One region of the Streptomyces sp. NPDC059851 genome, then DNA from elsewhere that is predicted to be linked to it. Evidence: riboswitches for the same ligand, from Rfam matches in the RefSeq annotation. Region 1 holds a riboswitch; each other region holds the start of a gene.
The links. A riboswitch is a leader RNA that binds a small molecule or an ion and turns the genes downstream of it on or off. The one in region 1 is predicted to bind cobalamin.
Positions count from the first base shown of each region.

Region 2: another riboswitch for cobalamin. It lies ahead of ACFV7Q_RS28890 (energy-coupling factor ABC transporter permease); the one in region 1 lies ahead of cobN (cobaltochelatase subunit CobN).
Region 3: another riboswitch for cobalamin. It lies ahead of ACFV7Q_RS01765 (ABC transporter substrate-binding protein); the one in region 1 lies ahead of cobN (cobaltochelatase subunit CobN).

Region 1 is NZ_JBHWJJ010000077.1:12,757-19,374, forward strand. Features, by position in the region: gene ACFV7Q_RS24090 (germacradienol/geosmin synthase) at 1-1,290, opposite strand, end outside; gene cobN (cobaltochelatase subunit CobN) at 1,491-5,120, opposite strand; cobalamin riboswitch at 5,153-5,315, opposite strand; gene cobG (precorrin-3B synthase) at 5,688-6,618, shown strand, end outside.
Region 2 is NZ_JBHWJJ010000110.1:15,417-22,034, reverse strand. Features, by position in the region: gene ACFV7Q_RS28910 (PadR family transcriptional regulator) at 1-606, opposite strand, end outside; gene ACFV7Q_RS28905 (energy-coupling factor ABC transporter ATP-binding protein) at 656-1,477, opposite strand; gene cbiQ (cobalt ECF transporter T component CbiQ) at 1,474-2,223, opposite strand; gene ACFV7Q_RS28895 (energy-coupling factor ABC transporter substrate-binding protein) at 2,225-2,629, opposite strand; gene ACFV7Q_RS28890 (energy-coupling factor ABC transporter permease) at 2,635-3,327, opposite strand; cobalamin riboswitch at 3,355-3,553, opposite strand; gene ACFV7Q_RS28885 (flavodoxin family protein) at 3,865-4,620, shown strand; gene ACFV7Q_RS28880 (hypothetical protein) at 4,709-5,239, opposite strand; gene ACFV7Q_RS28875 (hypothetical protein) at 5,462-5,788, opposite strand; gene ACFV7Q_RS28870 (L-serine ammonia-lyase) at 6,107-6,618, opposite strand, start outside.
Region 3 is NZ_JBHWJJ010000004.1:1,732-8,349, reverse strand. Features, by position in the region: gene ACFV7Q_RS01795 (TetR/AcrR family transcriptional regulator) at 1-474, shown strand, start outside; gene ACFV7Q_RS01790 (hypothetical protein) at 543-938, opposite strand; gene ACFV7Q_RS01785 (hypothetical protein) at 1,380-1,874, shown strand; gene ACFV7Q_RS01780 (hypothetical protein) at 2,266-2,586, shown strand; gene ACFV7Q_RS01775 (sigma-70 family RNA polymerase sigma factor) at 2,845-4,596, opposite strand; tRNA gene ACFV7Q_RS01770 (tRNA-Trp) at 4,967-5,040, shown strand; cobalamin riboswitch at 5,242-5,378, shown strand; gene ACFV7Q_RS01765 (ABC transporter substrate-binding protein) at 5,414-6,415, shown strand; gene ACFV7Q_RS01760 (FecCD family ABC transporter permease) at 6,412-6,618, shown strand, end outside.

The DNA of each region.
Region 1 (6,618 bases):
GTCCTCGGTCCACAGGTCCGAGCCGGGATCGCCCGGTTGCGGCTGCAGCAGGCCCTCGTCCCGGCACCAGGCGACCAGTTCGCGGCGGGCCAGGTCCAGGTGCGGGCTGAGGGACAGCGGGAACGGCGCGACGAGGTCGGGCAGCAGCGACGGCCCCACCTTCCGGTGGGGCACGTGCGTGAAGCTGCGCCGCCGCAGGCCCTCCGAGCGGGGCGTGAGGACGGGCCGCCAGTGGAGGGCCGACGTCGCCGTGCCCCGGGCTCCGGGTAGGAACGGCAGGGTGACCGGCCGGGCCCCGTGCACCCCCTCGTTCATGTACCGGCTGGAGACCGTGTGCCATGCGTGGCCGCCGGACTGCCAGTCCTGCAGGCCCTTCGCGTACGCGAGTACGGCCGCCGCCTCGTCCGGGCCCAGGCCCTGCTGCACGGCGAGGGCGGGCACCTCGGCGAGTGCCGTGTACTCGAACTGCTGGAGCCGGGACGTCAGCAGGTCGTTCGCCAGGTCGGCGGCCTCCTGGGTGGTGCACCCCAGGAAGGTCTCCAGCACCAGCACGGCGTTGGAGAGTTCGCCCTCCTGCTCCACCTCGCGCTGGTAGGAGAAGAGGTCGTTGCGGATGTGCACCGCATCGGAGAACGCGTCGCGCAGCACCTGGAGCGGGCGGGCGTGCGCGACCCGGGCCGGCACCTCCGCGGCCACGTACTCGATCAGCCCCGCCGACCAGGGGGCGCCGCCGACCTTGCGGCGCATCTCGACGTACTCCAGCGGATTGGCGACCCGGCCCATGTTGATGTTGTGGAGCTCCCACATGGACTCGTTGAGGAGGTTCCGCGTGGACTCGGAGAAGCGTTCCCTCCAGTCCATCGACATCGCGGGCACGGTCCGCGTCCACAGGTCCTCCAGGCCCGCCTCGACCGGGTTGGCCGGCTCGGGGAACCCGTCCGCGAGGTCCATCGGCATGAACGCGGCCAGCCCGTCGAGGTACTTCCGGGCGCCCTCGCGGTCCTGGCTGCGCTTGTACACCTCCAGGAAGTGGTCGTCGAAGAAGAACACCCACACGTACCAGTCGGTGACCAGGTTCAGCGCGTCACCGCCGCAGTCGGGGTGGGTGTACGAGCACAGCAGGGCGTAGTCGTGCGCGTCGAGGTCCTCCCGCGTCCAGACACCGGAGCCCTCCAGCATCCCGAAGTCGCGGGCCCACTGCCTGCTGTGGGCCCTGGCGGCCTCCAGACGGGGATTCAGTCGGGCCGGATGGGGCACGTAGAAATCCGGCAGTCGGAACGGCTGCGTCACGGCGGGTCAGGCCTTTCGGTCCGAGGGCGCGGGAGCCCCGGGCAGCGGCCCCCGCACGACATCAGCACGGCCCTACCCCGGCTCCGCCCCGGACAAGGGTGAGTTCACCGCTTCAGGTGACACGTCCGCCGATCCCCGGCGCGCCGGCCCACCAGGGGGTGGCCGGCGCACCGTGGCGTCGGGCGGAGGTGCGGGGCGGGCTACTCGGCCTCGGACTCCAAGTTGCCCTCCGAGTCGAGGTAGACCTGGCGCAGGGCCTCCAGGACCTGCGGGTCCGGCTTCTCCCACATGCCGCGGGACTCCGCCTCCAGCAGCCGCTCCGCGATGCCGTGCAGGGCCCACGGGTTGGCCTCCTCCAGGAAGGCGCGGTTCTCCGGGTCCAGGACGTAGGTCTCCGTCAGCTTGTCGTACATCCAGTCCGCGACCACGCCCGTCGTGGCGTCGTAGCCGAACAGGTAGTCCACCGTCGCAGCCAGCTCGAAGGCGCCCTTGTAGCCGTGGCGGCGCATCGCCTCGATCCACTTCGGGTTGACCACGCGGGCACGGAAGACGCGGCTGGTCTCCTCCACCAGGGTGCGGGTCTTGACCGTCTCCGGGCGGGTGGAGTCGCCGATGTACGCCTCCGGTGCCGTGCCGCGCAGCGCGCGGACCGTCGCCACCATGCCGCCGTGGTACTGGAAGTAGTCGTCCGAGTCGGCGATGTCGTGCTCGCGGGTGTCCGTGTTCTTCGCGGCCACCGTGATGCGCTTGTACGCCGACTCCATCTCGGCCCGGGCCGGACGGCCCTCCAGGCCGCGGCCGTACGCGTAGCCGCCCCACACCGTGTAGACCTCCGCGAGGTCGGCGTCCGTACGCCAGTCCCGGGAGTCGATCAGCTGCAGGATGCCCGCCCCGTACGTACCCGGCCGCGAGCCGAAGATACGGGTCGTCGCGCGCCGCTCGTCGCCGTGCTCGGCGAGGTCCGCCTGGGCGTGGGCCCGCACGAAGTTCTGCTCCGCCGGCTCGTCCAGGGACGCCACCAGCCGTACCGCGTCGTCCAGCAGGCCGATCACGTGCGGGAAGGCGTCCCGGAAGAAGCCCGAGATGCGCAGGGTCACGTCGATGCGGGGGCGGCCCAGCTCCGCGAGCGCGATCGGCTCCAGGCCGGTCACGCGCCGCGAGGCCTCGTCCCAGACCGGGCGGACGCCCAGCAGGGCCAGGGCTTCCGCGACGTCGTCGCCCGCCGTGCGCATCGCGCTCGTGCCCCACAGGGAGAGGCCGACGGAGGCCGGCCACTCGCCGTTGTCCGTGCGGTAGCGGGTCAGGAGGGAGTCGGCGAGCGCCTGCCCGGTCTCCCACGCCAGGCGGGACGGGACGGCCTTCGGGTCGACCGAGTAGAAGTTCCGGCCGGTCGGCAGCACGTTCACCAGGCCGCGCAGCGGCGAGCCGGACGGGCCCGCCGGGACGAACCGGCCGTCGAGGGCCGCCAGCACGTGCGCGATCTCGTCGGTCGTGCCGGCCAGCCGCGGCACCACCTCGCGGGCCGCGAAGTCCAGCACGGCCGCCACGTCCGCCGAACGGCCCGCGGCGACCGTGGCCACCGCGGCCGGGTCCCAGCCGGCGTCCTCCATCGCCTCCACCAGCGCCCGGGCCGTCTCCTCCACCGCGTCGGCGGACGTACGGGTGGCCGCGGACTCGTCCAGGCCGAGCGCCTCGCGCAGGCCGGGCAGGGCCGTCGTACCGCCCCAGATCTGGCGGGCGCGCAGGATCGCCAGGACCAGGTTGACGCGGGACGCGCCGGTCGGGGCACCGCCCAGGACGTGCAGGCCGTCGCGGATCTGGGCGTCCTTCACCTCGCACAGCCAGCCGTCGACGTGCAGCAGGAAGTCGTCGAAGCCGTCGTCGTCCGGGCGCTCGTCGAGCCCCAGGTCGTGGTCCAGCTTCGCCGCCTGGATCAGCGTCCAGATCTGCGCCCGGATCGCGGGGAGCTTCGCCGGGTCCATGGAGCTGATCTGGGCGTACTCGTCCAGGTGCTGCTCCAGGCGGGCGATGTCGCCGTACGACTCCGCACGCGCCATCGGCGGCACCAGGTGGTCGACCAGGGTGGCGTGCACGCGGCGCTTGGCCTGGGTGCCCTCGCCCGGGTCGTTGACCAGGAACGGGTAGACGAGCGGCAGGTCGCCGAGCGCGGCGTCGGGCGCGCACGCCGCCGACAGGCCGGCGTTCTTGCCCGGCAGCCACTCCAGGTTGCCGTGCTTGCCCAGGTGGATCATCGCGTCGGCGCCGAAACCGCCGTCCTCGGCACGGGCCTGGATCCACCGGTACGCGGCCAGGTAGTGGTGCGAGGGGGGCAGGTCCGGGTCGTGGTAGATCGCGATCGGGTTCTCCCCGAACCCGCGGGGCGGCTGGATCAGGACCAGCAGGTTCCCGCGGCGCAGGGCGGCGAGGACGATGTCGCCCTCCGGGTTCTGCGAGCGGTCCACGAACATCTCACCGGGCGCCGGACCCCAGTGCTCCTCGACCTGCTCGCGCAGCTCGGCCGGCAGTTCGGCGAACCACCGCCGGTAGTCGGCGGCCGGGATCCGGACCGGGTTGCGGGCGAGCTGCTCCTCGGTCAGCCAGTCCTGGTCGTGGCCGCCGGCCTCGATCAGGGCGCGGATCAGCTCGTCGCCGTCACCGGACAGCAGGCCCGGGATCTCCTCGGCGGGGCCGAAGTCGTAGCCGGCGTCCAGGAGGGCGCGCAGCAGCACCATCGCGCTGGCCGGGGTGTCGAGGCCGACCGCGTTGCCGATCCGCGAGTGCTTCGTCGGGTAGGCGGACAGGACCAGCGCGATCTTCTTGTCGCCGCGGGCGATGTGCCGGAGCCGGGCGTGGCGTACGGCGATCCCCGCGACGCGGGCTGCCCGCTCGGGGTCCGCCACGTAGGCGGGCAGACCGTCCTCGTCGAACTCCTTGAACGAGAACGGGACGGTGATCAGGCGTCCGTCGAACTCGGGCACGGCGACCTGCGTCGCGGCGTCGAGCGGCGACAGGCCCTCGTCGTTCTCCTCCCAGGCGCTGCGCGACCCGGTCAGGCACAGGGCCTGCAGGACCGGCACGCCCAGCCGGGCGAGCGCGCCCGCGTCCCAGGACTCGTCGTCGCCGCCGGCGGAGGCGGTCGCGGGGCGGGTGCCGCCGGCTGCGAGCACGGTGGTGATCACCGCGTCGGCCGCCTCCAGGGCGGTCAGCAGCTCCGGCTCCGGGGTGCGCAGGGAGGACACGTACAGCGGCATCGGGGATCCGCCCGCCGCCTCGATCGCGTCGCACAGCGCGTGCACGAAGGCCGTGTTGCCGCTCATCTGGTGGGCACGGTAGTAGAGCACTGCGATCCGCGGGCCGGCCGCGGCGGTGGACGCCGCTGCCGCCGGCTCCGGGCGTTCCAGGGCGCCCCAGGTGGGGGCGGCGGCGGGCGGCTCGAAGCCGTGCCCGGTGAGCAGGACGGTGTCGGACAGGAAGCGGGCCAGCTGCTCCAGGTTGGCGGGGCCGCCGTGCGCCAGGTAGGCGTGCGCCTCGGCCGCGATGCCGATCGGGACCGTCGACGCCTCCATCAGCTGTGCGTCCGGGGCCTGTTCGCCGGTCAGCACGACGACGGGGCGGGTCTGCTCGGGGGCCAGCAGCAGGTCCAGGCCGTCCTGCCAGGCGCGCAGACCGCCGAGGAGGCGCACGACGACCAGGTCGACGCCGTCGAGGAGGCCGGGGAGGTCGTCGAGGGGAAGGCGGGAGGGGTTCGCGAACCGGTACGGCACCGGGCCGTCCGCGGCCGCTCGGGCGCTGAGCAGATCGGTGTCGGACGTCGACAGCAGCAGGATCATGCGGCGGCAGGCCTTCCTCGGGGTTTCCGCGCCCCGGGCAGTGAGGACGGCGGGAGTTCCTGACTCACCCGGGTCGGCGGCTGCTCTGCCGGGTTCACAGTGGCGGGACCGCGCCGGAATCGCACCGGGCTTCCTCCCATGTCGCCGTCCTCGGCGATGAGCGGGCCGAATGGCACGCCGAAGGTCATCTTAGGTGCCGCTGCCCCGGCCGGGGAGTGGGGGTCGCGGCGCCGGCGCCAGGCGGGGCGGGAGAGGCCCATGAGCCGGTACCGCCCCTGGTGGGCGGGGGCGCGGGGGACTCCGGCGGGGCGTGCGCGGTCGTGCGTGTGCGGTTGTGCGGCGGGGCGTGGGGCGGGCGTGCGCGGTCGTACCGCGAAGTGCGCGGCGGCGGTGCGCCGGAGTGCGGAGGCGGGGGCGCGGCGGGCACGTGGCGGGGCGGCGGCTGGAGACGGGCCGTGGCCGGGCCGTGGCCGGGTGGGGGTGCTGGGAGGAGGCGGTGGTGGCCGCAGGTCGGGGGTGGTGACGGCCACAGGTCGAGGGTCCGGATTCGTGGGTATGCTCGCCGCCATGCCCACACCCCCCTCCGCCCCCGCAGCACGGGACGAACCCGTCATACGGGAGCGCGGTGACGCCTGCCCCGGCGCACTGCGCCTCCACGCGGCCGACGACGGGTACCTGGCCCGGGTGCGGATCCCCGGCGGGATGCTCGGCGAGGAAGCGGCCCGGCTGCTCGCCGACGCCGCCGACCGGCTCGGCGACGGGCACATCGACCTCACCTCGCGCGGCAACGCCCAACTCCGCGGGCTAGGCGCGAGCTGCGGCGGCGAACTGGCCGAGGTACTGGACCGGGCCGGGCTGCTGCCCACCCCCACCCACGAGCGGGTCCGCAACGTCGTCGCCTCGCCGCTGACCGGCCTGGACGGCCGCGGCCTGCCCGACGTGGCCCCGTGGGTGGCCGAACTGGACCGGCTTTTGTGCGCCGACCCCGACACGGCAGCCCTGTCGGGCCGCTTCCTGTTCGCCCTCGACGACGGCCGCGGCGACGTGGCCTCATTGGATGCGGACGTCACCGTCGTCGCCCGCGACGCCGAACACGCCCTCCTGTACGTCGCGACCTCCCCGGCCGCACCGACTGCCGTCCCGGCCCCTGTCGACGCGGCCGCGGACGGTCCGACGCCTGGTGGTGCCGACGGTTCGGCGGGCGTTGCGGAGCGGGCGGTGCTCGTGTCCGCGGCCGATGTGCCGCGCGCTGCCGTGGCCGCCGCACGGTACTTCCTCGACGCGGTTCGCGCCGCCGGTACGCGCGCCTGGCGGGTCGTCGAACTGCCTGCCGAACACGCCCTGCACGCCGCCGGGTTGGCGGACCGTCTGAAGGCCGTCGGCGTACCGGCAACCGCCGTCACCGCGCCCGGGCCCGTGCCCGCTGGGGTCGGTGGTGCCGCCGTCCCCCAGGGCGTCCGGAGTGCGGGCGCGGCCCGCCCGGACGGGCCGGGGCCGG
Region 2 (6,618 bases), on a different contig from region 1:
CGGCGCGGCGTCGGGTCCGCCCGCGGTATCCGGGGCGGCACCCGGGCCGGCATCCGCGGCGCTGCCCGCCCGCGTCATGTCCCCGACCTCGCCCAGGGCCTCCTCCAGCCAGCGCAGCCAGAACGTCTCCAGGCCGATGCCGCCGTGCAGCACGAGCCGGCGCAGCCGGTCCTCGTCGGAGTCCCGCTCCGGGGGGAAGTCCTTCTCCTCGATGGCCTCGTACAGCGCCAGCTGGCGCCGGTGCAGCTCCAGGTGGCGCCGCAGTTCCCCGGCCAGACCCTGCACGCCGACCACGCCCGCGGCCCGGATCCGCAGCAGCAGGGGGTCCCGGATGTCCTTCGGGTCCTGGCTCTCGCCGATCCACCGCGCGAGCTCCGCGCTGCCCGCCGGCAGGACCTCGTACTCCTTCTTCTGGCCCCGCACGGGCACCTCGCTCGGCAGGGCCCGGATCAGCCCGGCCTCCTCCAGCCGGCCCAGCTCGCGGTAGATCTGTTGGTGCGTCGCGGACCAGAAGTACCCGATCGACTTGTCGAACCGCCGGGTCAGTTCCAGCCCGGACGAGGGCTTCTCGAGCAGGGCGGTGAGGATGGCGTGCGGCAGCGACATGTCGTCATCCTAGGTTTGCCGCACGCCGTTGCCGACCCGTGCCGGTCGGCTACTGCAGGGCGGCCAGGGCCTCGGGGGTCAGCGGGCCGGGGGCGTCGGGCCCCAGCAGGTCGCGCGCCCGTAGGAAGGCCGCCACCGCCGGTGACCAAGCCTGGCGCAGGCCCGCCCCGGTGAGCAGGCCCGTGTCGGCCAGCAGTCGGGCGGCCGGGCCGAAGCGGATCCCCTCCGGGGTCAGGACCGCCGCGTCGTCGGCCCAGCGCACCGCCAGGTCGACGTCGTGGGTGGCCATCACCACCGTGGTGCCGTGCGAGCGCAACCCCGCCAGGGTGTCCAGCAACCGCTCCTGCCCGTCCGGGTCGAGTCCGGCCGTCGGCTCGTCGAGGATCAGCACCCGCGGGGCCATGGCCACCGCGCCCGCGATCGCGGCGCGCTTGCGCTGCCCGTACGAGAGCAGGTGCGTCGGGCGGTCCCGCAGCCCGGTGATGTCCAGCGCGGCCAGCGCGGACTCCACCCGGTCCCGCACCTCGTCCGCGGGCAGGCCGAGGTTCATCGGGCCGAAGGACACGTCCTGTTCCACCGAGGCGGCGAACAGCTGGTCGTCCGGGTCCTGGACCACCAGCTGCACCGCCGTCCGCAACCGGGTCAGGCCCGCCCGGTCGTAGCCGACCGCCGTCCCGTCGAGCCGCAGTTCGCCCGAATCGGGCCGCAGGCCGCCGCTGAGCAGCCGCATCAGCGTGGTCTTGCCACTGCCGTTGCGGCCGAGCAGGACCAGCGCCCGGCCCTCGGCGATGGCGAAGTCCACCCCGGTCAGCACCGCCGGGCCGTCCTCGTACGCATAGCCGGCCCCGGCCAGTTCCACCAACGCGTTCACGGGTACAGCCCCTTCAGGGTGAGTGTCAGTGCGGCCACGGCCGCGAGCAGGGCCGCCGAGGCGGCGAGGAATCGCCATGACAGCGTCGCCTCGGGGACGAGCACCCGCAGCGCGCCGTCGTAGCCGCGCCCGGCCAGGCCCGACTGGAGCCGCGCCGCGCGGTCGAAGGCCCGTACGAACGAGGTGGAGGCGAGCCCCGCCACCGAGCGCCAGGCCGCCGCCCGGCCCGCGTGCCCCAGACGGGCGGCCTGCGCGCGCCGCACCTGGGCGAGGGAGTCGAGCAGCAGGAACCCGATCCGGTACATGACCAGCGCCACGTCCACCACCGGCGCCGGCACCCCGGCCCGGGCCAGCCGGGGCAGCACGTCCGACACCGGTGTGGTGAACGCGAACAGCAGGACTCCGAGCGAGGCCGCCGACGTGCGCAGCAGGAGCTCGGTGGCGAGCCGCGGCCCGTCCGGGGCCAGGGAGACCGGGCCCGCCGGGCCGCCGACCGCGACCAGCAGCGGCAGCGCCCCGGTGAAGCAGAACCCCAGCGGGATCCGGAAGGCCCGCCACAGTTGCCGCCCGGCGACCCCGGCCGGCCCGAGGAGCACGGCGAGGGTCGCGGCAGCCACGAGCGGCCCGCCGGGCCAGGCCGGCAGGCACAGGGCACTGACCGTCAGACCCAGTCCGAGCAGTGCCTTCTCCAACGGATGCCGGCCCCGCCAGCGGCTGCCGTGCGCAGCCACGTCGATGGGCAGCACGCTACGACTCCGAGGCGGGCGCCGCTGCGGGTGTGGATGCGGACGTGGATGCGGAGGCCCGTGCCGGTGCGGTGTCGGCGGAGGGCGTGCCCGCGGCCGCGGCCGCCGCACCCTGGCGACGGCCCCGTCGGACCCCGAAGTAGTACGCGAGCACGCCCGCGCCCAGCGCCGCCTGGAGGGCGAACAGGGCCGACTCGACCTCCCCGGACGGGGGCTCGTACAGCGGGGAGAACCAGGGCTCGTAATCCGGCTTCAGCTCGCTGATGGCCGCCTCCGCCTGCGCGTCGGCACCCGCGAACGGCTCCTCCTTGCCCTCGCCGAGGCCCAGGGCGAGCGGCAGCACGGCCAGCGCCGCCACCAGGAGCAGCAGCAGACCGTTGATCTTCGTGTTCCGGCTCGGGTTCATGGGCGTCACACCGCCGTCTTCTGCTCGGAGCGGCCGGCGAGCTTCGCGACGCCCAGCCGGACCAGGTCGGACTTGCTGGACTGCATCAGCAGCCGCATCACCAGGACCGTCAGCAGGCCCTCGCTCACGGCGAGCGGGATCTGGGTGACCGCGAAGATGCCGCCGAACTTCGCGAGCCCACCGAAGAAGCCCGTAGCCGGGTCCGGGAAGGCCAGCGCCAGCTGCACGGAGGTCACGCAGTAGGTGACGAGGTCGGCGAAGAAGGCGCCGAAGAACACCGACACCATCAGCGGGGCGTTGAGCCGCCGCAGCAGCAGGTAGATGCAGTACCCGGACCACGGCCCGGCGATGGCCATCGAGAAGACGTTGGCGCCGAGGGTGGTCAGTCCGCCGTGCGCGAGCAGCAGCGCCTGGAAGAGGAGGGTGATCGTGCCGAGCACCGCCATGATCGGCGGCCGGAACAGGATCGCACCGAGCCCGGTCCCGGTGGGGTGTGAGCAGCTGCCCGTCACCGACGGGATCTTCAGCGCGGACAGGACGAAGGTGAACGCTCCGGACGCGCCGAGCAGGAGGGTGCTCTCCGGGTTGGCCTTCACCTCGCGGGTGAGGGCCCGTACCCCGTGGACGACGAAGGGAGCGGACGCGGCGCCCCAGGCGGCCGCGTGCAAAGGGGGCAAGAACCCCTCGGCTATATGCATGAGTGGGAGACCTCTCCAGCACCTCGTGGATGGACAACGCGCCTTGGCCGGTCTCCTGGCTCACGGGTACTGATGCCCTGGCTCCGCCTTCCCGGGCGGTGCGGGTCCCTCCCCGCGCTGCCCAGTGGCTTTCCCGCAGGAGTGGAGCCGGACTTCCCGTTCACAGTGGCGAGGGCCGCACCGGTCTTCCACCGGTTTCCCGTACACCAAGGCGTGATGACCCTAATCCGCTCCATGGATCCCTAACAACCCGGATCCGCACCGGCCCTTGGGCCCGGGGATTCCGCTTCACGCCCGTGGTGGGCCGACGCGCCCCCGGTGCGCGGGCGAAACGGTGGCAGGGCCAAGGAACTTCCTGCACGGAGCGACTGGTAGCGGGGCCCGGCGCGTGCTGCGGCGCCCTTCCGTTCCTGTGCTCCAACCGGCGCCGCCGGGGAGCGCGCAGTGGGCGGCCGGGAGGGGCGGCCCCCGGACGGGCGCCCCCGGACGGGCGCCTTCCGGTCGCCGGACGGCCCGGCTGGCCCGCAGGCTGGGAAGGTGGCCGACGAACACGACACCGCAACACCGCAGCCGGGGGCGAACGCCGGGGCGTTCGACTACTCCGACCTCACCGCCGTCTACGTCAACTGCACGCTCAAGCGCTCGCCGGAGACCAGCAACACGGAAGGCCTGATCGTGCGGAGCCGCGCGGTCATGGAGGCGGCCGGCGCCCGGACCTCGCTGATCCGCGCCGTCGACCACGACATCGCCACCGGGGTCTGGCCGGACATGACCGAGCACGGGTGGGAAACCGACCAGTGGCCCGTCCTGTACAGCCAGATCATGGCCGCCGACATCCTCGTGCTGTGCGGGCCCATCTGGCTCGGCGACAACAGCTCCGTGATGAAGCAGGTCATCGAGCGGCTCTACGCCTGCTCGTCGCTCCTGAACGAGCAGGGCCAGTACGCCTACTACGGGCGCGTCGGCGGGGCGCTGATCACGGGCAACGAGGACGGCGTGAAGCACTGCGCCATGAACGTCCTCTACAGCCTCCAGCACCTCGGGTACACCATCCCGCCACAGGCCGACGCCGGCTGGATCGGCGAGGCGGGGCCCGGCCCCTCGTACCTCGACCCGGGCTCGGGCGGCCCGGAGAACGACTTCACCAACCGGAACACGGCGTTCATGTCGTGGAACCTGATGCACCTGGCCGCCCTGCTCAAGCGCTCCGGCGGCGTCCCCGCCCACGGCAACCAGCGCTCGGCATGGGACGCCGGCTGCCGCTTCGACTTCCCCAACCCCGAACACCGCTGACGCCCCGGACCCCGGCGGCCCGACCGGGCGGACGGGTGCCCGGGACGGCGGCGCGGGCGGGCGGCCCCGGGCACCAGCGGACGGAGGGTCAGCCGCAGCACACGTTCCGGTGCGCGACGTCCAGCACGAACCGGTCGGGCGAGCGCAGCGTGAACGACCTGTAGGACGGCCTTCCGTCGAAGGCGGCGCCGAAGGTGACGTACCCCTCGAAGTCGCCCGTCATGGCGAAGCCCTTCAGCGCGGGCAGGTCGATCTTCGCCAGCTTCGGCCCGCGGTAGGTGCTCTCACCGGAGCGCAGGTGCGCCTCGGCGGGGTGCAGGCGGATCTGCAGGAAGTGCTTCCCGGCCAGCGCGACGGGTTCGCCGGACCCGTCCCGGTACAGCCGCGGGACGCGGGTGACCTCGACGTCGGGGACGCGGCCCCGGAGGTCGATGACGATCCGGTCGTACGCGCAGTGCCCGGCCCAGCGGGCGTTCACGACGAGCGGGGTGGCGGTGCGCCCGGCGGCCGCGGCGGCCGGGGGCTGGGCGGTGGAGGCGGGCGCGGCGAGGGCGAGTCCGGCGGTGAGGAGAGCTCCCGTGGCCAGGGCCACGGTCTGCCGGCGGCGGAGATGGTTCATGACGTCCCCCTGGTTCTGTAGGGACGGGGATCCGTGTCGCTGCTGGAGACACTTCCTGCTCGCCCATGGTTGCAGCAAAACCACCTGAATTTCCCAATGGGCATAAATGCGCGATCCATGATGTCATCGGGTCAAAAGGGGTAGTCGATCGGGCGGTGTGCAGCGGAACGGGCGCGGGCCCGCCCTCCGGCCGGAGGGCGGGTCCCCGCGGGCACCGGGCCGCTACGGAGCGGGCTCGACGGCCGCGGGCTCGACGAAGGCCGGCGCGTTCCCGTTCGACTGTCCTACGGTGGCGGAGCCGGTGCCGTTCAGCTGTACGCCGTTGCTCTGGTTCGTCGCCCCGGAGCCGGTGGCCACCTGCTGGGTGGTGGAAGAGTTGCCCGCGTTGGCGCCGAAGACGCCGCTGCCCACGATCTCGGCGGCGGACGCGTTCGAGGAGGTCCCCGCCCCGGCTCCGCTGTCGGCCCGGGCGGTGCCCGAGCAGAGCAGGGCGGCGAGGGGGAGAGCGGCGAGCGCGGTGATCAGGCGGGCGCTGCGGTTGCTCGTCATGGTGAAGTCCTCCGTACGGGAAAGGGCTGCGGTCCACGGCGGTCGGCCGGCCGCCGGGGGATGTGCCGCGACGTCACGTGATCACCCTGGCGCACCGGGATCCTCCCGTACCACCCCCAGCCCCTACGGTTCGCCCTGAAGCGTGATCAATCCCCGCCAAACCTCAACACCCGGGAAAACCGGACGGTTGCTGCGGCTGCGGCTGCGGCTGCGGCTGCGGCTGCGGGTGAGGGTGAGGGGAGCGGTCGGGCGGAGACGTACGAGGACCCCGGGCGCAGCGGCGCCCGGGGTCCTCGTACGCGTGCGGACCGGGTCAGGTCAGCATTCGATGACGTTGACGGCGAGGCCGCCGCGGGCCGTCTCCTTGTACTTGATCTTCATGTCGGCGCCGGTCTCCTTCATGGTCTTGATGACCTTGTCCAGGGAGACCTTGTGGCTGCCGTCCCCGCGCATCGCCATCTTCGCGGCCGTGACCGCCTTGACCGCGGCCATGCCGTTGCGCTCGATGCACGGGATCTGGACCAGGCCGCCGACCGGGTCGCAGGTCAGGCCCAGGTTGTGCTCCATGCCGATCTCGGCCGCGTTCTCGACCTGCTCCGGGGTGCCGCCCAGGACCTCCGCGAGGGCGCCCGCCGCCATCGAGCAGGCGGAGCCGACCTCGCCCTGGCAGCCGACCTCGGCGCCGGAGATCGAGGCGTTCTCCTTGAACAGCATGCCGATCGCGCCCGCGGCGAGGAGGAAGCGGACCACGCCGTCCTCGTCGGCGCCGGGCACGAAGTTCACGTAGTAGTGCAGGACGGCCGGGAGGACGCCCGCCGCGCCGTTCGTCG
Region 3 (6,618 bases), on a different contig from region 1:
AGCTTCTACTGGCACTTCAAGAACCGCGAGGCGCTGCTCGTCGCCGCGCTGGAGGCATGGGAGCGCCTGGCCACGGGCGAGGTCATCGAGGAGGTCAATGCGGAGCGGGACCCCTTGAAAAGGGCCAGGGCGCTGTTCGCCGTGGCCCTCGGGGACGAGGAGATCGCCGGCCTCGAACCGGCCATCGTCGCCCAGGTCGACCACCCGGCCGTCGCCGAAGTGCTCCAACGGGTCACCCGTACCCGGCTGGACTACCTCACCGCCCTCTTCTGCGACCTCGGGCTGCCGCCCAGCAGCGCCCGGCAGCGTGCGGTCGCCGCCTACGCCGCCTACCTCGGGTGGATCGAGCTCCGGCGGGCCGTGCCCCACACCGCACCGGAGACCGTGGCCGACGGCGAGGGTGCGGCGGAGGCACTGGACCACCTGGTGGACATGCTCACCGCGGGCGTTCCCCGGGCGGCGGAGGCGGGCTGACGTCGCGCACGGCGCGTCGGTGCCTTGCGGGGGTTGCTGGAGTGCGGCTCCGCTGCGGGGTTGCCGGGTCAGGTGAAGCGGACGTAGCTCTCGCCGTCGAGGTACAGGATGTGGCCGTCCTGGGTGACGGCCCATTGGAAGGTCAGGGGTGCGCCGCCGCCCTCCGGGTACATCGCCAGCCGGCTCCCCCTGACCGTGAAGCGGCCGGTGAGGACGCCGCCGCCGATGTTCTGCCGGTACGAGCCGTCCGGGCGGAAGCTCCACACGGAGGACCGGAAGCCGTCCGTGCCCCCACCGCTCCAGTCCCCGACGAGGACCGACGGGATCTGCGGTGCGGGCTGCCCCCGGGCGGGCACCCCGCCGTTCCCGTCGGCAGTAGATCCCCCCTGGTCCTCGCACCCGCCGAGAAGGAGGACGGCGCACAGGGCGGCTGTGAGGACGACACTGCGTCGGACTGATGTCACCAGGCCTCCCCGGGCCTCGCGGACCGCACGCTTACAGCGCTGTACTTCTCCGAATTCCGGCTCATCACACGGCAAGCCGCCGATGTGCCGCGAATTGAGCGAAGCCGACCGATCGGTGTGCCAATGCGGGCGGTTCGGCCACTCCGGCGGGAGGCCGGCCCCCGCCCCGGGCCTGCCGGTCCTCATCCGACAGCGAACCCGGGCCCCCGCACGGGTATTGCGCGGCCCGCCGGTCCTCCACCCGGACCCGCCCGGCGCCCCCCCGGGCGGCGTCGTCGGCGGCACCAAGCGGTTCCGGTGGGGTCGAGTACTGATCCATTGGCCGTCCATGCCGACGACCGGTGGGCCCGTCCTGTGCCCGGCTTGGCCTGGCTGGCCGTTGTTCCGGCGAGGGCGGGCGGCCACGTGGCCGTGTCAGGGGGTTCCCCTACGGTGCCCGGTATGACGGACTGGATACACGGCGCGCTCCCGCACCACGAAGAGACCAACGTCGTCTTCTTCCGAGGGTCGTCCCTGGACGCGCTCACACGAGGACTCCTCGGCCAGCGGCGGATGCCACTCGCTTACGGCAAGGGAACCGACTGGGGGCTGATGATGCATGACATGCTCAGCTGGGACAGCGGCGACCACGACCTTGCCGACTACCGGCGGCTGTGCCCGGACGGCGGCGAACTCGTCGTCTTCGTGACCGAGCCGTGCTTGGTGAAGGCCCACCGTCCCTGGTTCGAGTACTACCGCGACGGGAGCCTGCTCACCGGCTTCAGCTTCGAGAACCTGTGCGGCCGAGTGGGCGAGGAGCCCGATCTGCTGCTGCCCGTCCTCATGGCGGCGAACCTGATCGGGCCGAAGGCGGATCTTGACAGGGATGACAACGAGGAACGAACGGTGCAGGCGATCGCCGATTTCTTCTCCTTGCCCGAACTCGAGACGCCTTGACTGGGAGCTCTGAACGGTCTCGATGCCGTGTGGTGCCGTAGTAGCCCGCCATGACCGTGGGGCTTACGCCGCCCTGCTGGACGAATCCGACCGGCAGGGCCGGACCTGGACTGCCGCCGCGTAGGACCCGGAACACGCTGCGGCACAAGGCCGACCCGTCCTCCAGCACGCAGCCCGGGCCGAGTTGGAGGATGGGCGGCCTTTACGGCTGGGCGTGAGTACGGGCGTTCGTCAAAGCCGCCCAGTACCTGCCCGACGGGCCGTGTGCGGTGGCTGGCCCGTGCCCTAGTGTTCGGTGCCGAACGAGGGGGGCGGCGTGTCGACGTATGCGGCTGAAGCAGGGTCAGAGATGAGGGGGATCACTTTCCGTGCCTGGCGGGAAGGTCATTACGTGACGCTGGCCGAGCTGTTGGTTCGGCTCGGCAGCTTCGGCCTCGGGTTGACGTGGCGCGTTGAGATCGACGAGATGGTGGATCCGCGCTGTGTCGAGATGGAACGACGCTCCGCCGGCTCTGGGATGGACACCATGACGCTGCTGTCGCTGACGAGCCCGGGCCTGCAGTTGATCGACGCGGAGGCTTGTGGGTTTGCCGAAGACGTGCTGGTCGTCGTCCTCACCGAAGTGGACAGTTCGTGGTGGGAGATCAAGGCCGCCGACGAGCGCGTGCTCAGCGAACTCCAGCGCCACTACCCGGACGCCGAGGAGCTCTGAGCAGCTCTCGCATGCAGTGCTGAGCCAGAGGCGGCGGCCGGGCGTCCGCGCCCGAGCGTGTGGGCTCGGGCACCCGGCCGCCACGGCGTGGATCCGGCCTGTCTCCGCCCCCCGCCACCCGTTCTCGTGCTCCGAGCACCGGACCCGCAGGCGCACGCCGTGGTGCTCACGCCCTCCCGGAGCACTGCGCGCCGAGGAGCTGGGCCTGCCGGCCGCGCCCCGGGAGGGCCCGGCCCCCGCCGCCGGGGTGGCGCGGTGTCACCGGGCGCCGAAGTTCTGCGTCCACCAGGGGCCACCGGAGCTCCGGTGGATTCCTACGCCTATGTCCTTGAACGAGCAGTTCAGTATGTTCGCGCGGTGACCGGGGCTGTTCATCCAGGACTCCATCACCGACTCGGGCGTCTGCTGCCCCTTGGCGATGTTCTCCCCGTACGTCGACCAGCGGTACCCGGCGGCCGTCGTCCGGTCGCCCGGGTCGGTGCCGTCGGGGCTGGTGTGCGAGAAGAAGTCCCGGCCCGCCATGTCGTCGGAGTGCCGCTGGGCCGCGGTACGGAGCTGCGCGTCGTCCTTGAGCGGGCCGCAGCCGGCCTTCGCCCGCTCGGCGTTGACCAGGGCCACCACCTGGCCCGCGGGGCCCTGGGGCGCGGGAGCCGGGTCCGGGGCCGTGGAGCGGGGGGCCGACTTGGACGGCGTCGGCTTCGGGCTCGGGCTCGTGCTGCTGGCGGACGGGCTCGGCGAGGCCGAGGCAGACGGGGACGGGGAGGCCGAAGCGGAGGCGGAGGCGGACGGCGAAGCCGACGAGGGGGCCGAAGCGGCCGCCGACTCCGGGGCGGAGAGCGCGTTCACCGGGGCGGCGGTGTCCTGGCCCTCCTTGCCGCCCGAGCCGGGGAAGCCTCCGAGGTAGGCGAGGCCGCCGCCCGCGACGCACGCGGCGAGCACCGCCCCGCCGACCGCGCGGCGGCGGCTGCGCCGGCGCTTGCGCAGCAGGCTGCGGCCGCCGACCGTGGCCGGGTCGGGCTCCGCGAGGCCGCCGTTCGCGGAGACGGTGGGCGTCAGCTGCGTGGCGGCGTCGGCCAGCTCCGTGTCGCCGCCCCCCGGGATGCCGAAGCCCGGCCCGCCGGGGCCCGTGCTGCCGAAACCTGCGCCGGCGCCCGTGCCACCGTCGCCGCCCGGGTAGGCCGGGTAGGCCGCGCCAGCGGGGGCGAAGCCGCCCGTCGCGGCAGCCGCCGACCGTACGCTGTCCAGCAGGACCGCCGAGACCGGCACCAGGGCCAGGCCCGCCAGCAGTCCCTCCGCCGGGAGCAGCCCGCCCCACAGCCCCGCGCACCGCATGCACTCCCGGGCGTGCCGGGCTATTCGCTTGCGCCACAGCGTGGACGGAAGCCCGTCCCAGCCGGCCGTCACCGACTGGAGCATCTCGCACGGAGGGTGCGCCTCAAGCGCCCGCTCCACCACCCGGGCCGACTCCAGCTGTGCCTTCATCCGCTGGACCCGCACCGCCGTGTGCTGGGGGGACAGCTCCAGCGCCGCGGCCACCTCGGCCCGCGTCAGCTCACCCGCGCACTCCAGCCACCAGAGCGACAGCAGCGCCCGGTCGTCGGGCTCCAGCCAGCGGGTGGCACGGGCCGTCTCGCGTCGCTGGCCCTCCAGCTGGAGCCGCACGACGGTCAGGTCCACGAAGTCGGCCCCCGGGTCGGCGAGTTCCCAGGCCGCCTCCAGGCCGCTCTCGCCGGGAGCGGTGCGGCGGGCCTGCCAGTACGCCCGTACGCGGTTCATCGCGATCGCCACCAGCCAGGACCGGAAGCTGTCGTCCGAGCGGAGGGTGCCCAGACCGTCGAGTGCGCGGAGCATCGTGTCCTGCACGACGTCGTCCACGTCGACTGACCCGTTCAGAGCACGCCCGACGACGTTGTAGACGAGCGGCAGGTAGGTGCCGACCAGCTCGTCCTGCGCGCGGGGATCGCCCGCGCGGGCGGCCGCGACCAGCTCTGCCGTGTGCTGTGTAGTCATATGAGGTTCCCTGTCCGTACCGGCGGTCGATGATGCCCGATACCTGGGAGACCGTCGAGCGGTGACCGGATAACAGTTATTCGGAGGAGATCTTCGAAAACAGGTCCGGGGCGTCCCGCCCTCGCCGGACACCGCCCACATCCACCGGCCTGGTGGGGGCCCGCTGACCGGAGCCGAGGCCCTGATCCCCCGCGGCGCCACCAGCGGGATCCACCAGAGCCCTGTCGGCGGGCAGCGGTGGGGCGGTCGTGCCCGCCGCCGAGGCCGTCGCCCCGGGGCAGGGAAGTGGGCCGTGACGCCGCTCCTGCGGACACGCACCCTTAATCGAGTGGATCTTCTCGCCGCGCCATGGCATGGTTGTCCTCACCAAAGGGGTGTAGCTCAGCTGGCCAGAGCGTCGGTCTCCAAAACCGAATGCCGCAGGTTCGAATCCTGTCGCCCCTGCTGTGGCGAAGGCCCGGGTCGGGTAGGTGGACCTGGGCCTTCCGCATTCCACTGCGCAGTGGCGTTGGTCAGGACCCGCCGGCGTTCCGTCGGCACTGCCCGCCCCCACCACCCACGTTCCCCCCAAATGATCTAGGCGTCCGATGGGCCGGGCGGTGGGTCGTCTCCGGGAGGGGCGGCGGCCGCATCGGCCGGTCGTGGCGGTCTGGCAAACTGGTGTGGACCAACTCGGCGGTGCAGGACAGGAAACCGGTGCGAATCCGGTGCGGTCCCGCCACTGTGACCGGCCCCCTCGCGGAGCCGGGAGCCAGATACTGACGTGCCGCCTCTTCACGTCGACCAGGGGACGAGGATCCCCCGGAGAGGCTTCGCCATGTCGCGTTCCCGCGCCCTGCTGCGCGCACTTGCCCCGCTTCCCCTCCTGATACCGCTCGCCGCGTGCGACGGGCCCGGTGGGCCCGGCGGGCCGGGGCCGGGTACGGCCGCGGGGGAGGCCGCCGCGCCCGGGTTCCCGTACACCGCCACGAACTGCGGGGTCAGCAGCACCTACCAGGCCCCGCCGCAGCGGGCCGTCACCATGAACCAGCACGCCACGGAACTGCTGCTCGCCCTCGGCCTGCAGGACCGGATGGCGGGCACCGCCTACCTCGACGACGCCGTGCTGCCCGCCTACCGGCCCGCGTACGACCGGATCAAGGTGCTGGCCGAGGAGTACCCGTCCAAGGAGGTGCTCCTCGGTGCCAACCCGGACTTCGTCTACGGCGGTTACACCAGCGCCTTCGACAAGGCGCAGGGACGCGACCGCGAGACGCTCGCCAAGGCGGGCATCAACACCCGGCTCAACGTGGAGTACTGCACCGGTGGTCCGGTGGGCCTGGACCAGCTGAAGACCGAGATCACCGAGCTCGCCCGCACCTTCGGCGTCCCCGAGCGGGGCGAACGGCTCATTGCGGAGGAGCAGCGCCGTATCGGAGCCGTCACCGACCGGGTGAAGGACCGGGCCCGGCCCACCGTCTTCGTCTACGACTCAGGCGAGGACAGTGCCTTCACCTCGGGCGGCCACGGCATCGGCAACGAGATCGTCTCCCTCGCGGGCGGGACGAACACCTTCGCCGACCTCAAGGACACCTTCGGCGACGTGTCGTGGGAGAAGGTCATCGAGCGCAAGCCCGAGGTCGTCCTCATCTACGACTACGGCGGCACCACCGTCGAAGCCAAGAAGCAGCGCCTGTTGAACGATCCGGCGCTCGCGGAGGTTCCCGCGGTCAAGAACCGGCGGTTCGCGGTGCTGCCGCTGTCCTCGGCCGTCCTCGGCGTGCGCGTCGCCGACGCCGTCGAGGCACTGGGACGCCAGCTCCACCCCGACGCCCCGTGACCCGGCCCGGGACGAGGGGGACCCGCCGCGGCGCGCGCCCGCCCGTCGCCCTGGTCCTGCTCCTCCTCGCCGCCGCACTCCTCGCGTCCGCCGTGGCGGGGCTCGCCCTGGGGCCGGTCCGGATCGCTCCCGGCCAGGTACTCGACCTCGTGCTCCGCGGACCGGGGCCGGGCGGCGGGGCGTTCGCCTCCATCGTGTGGGAC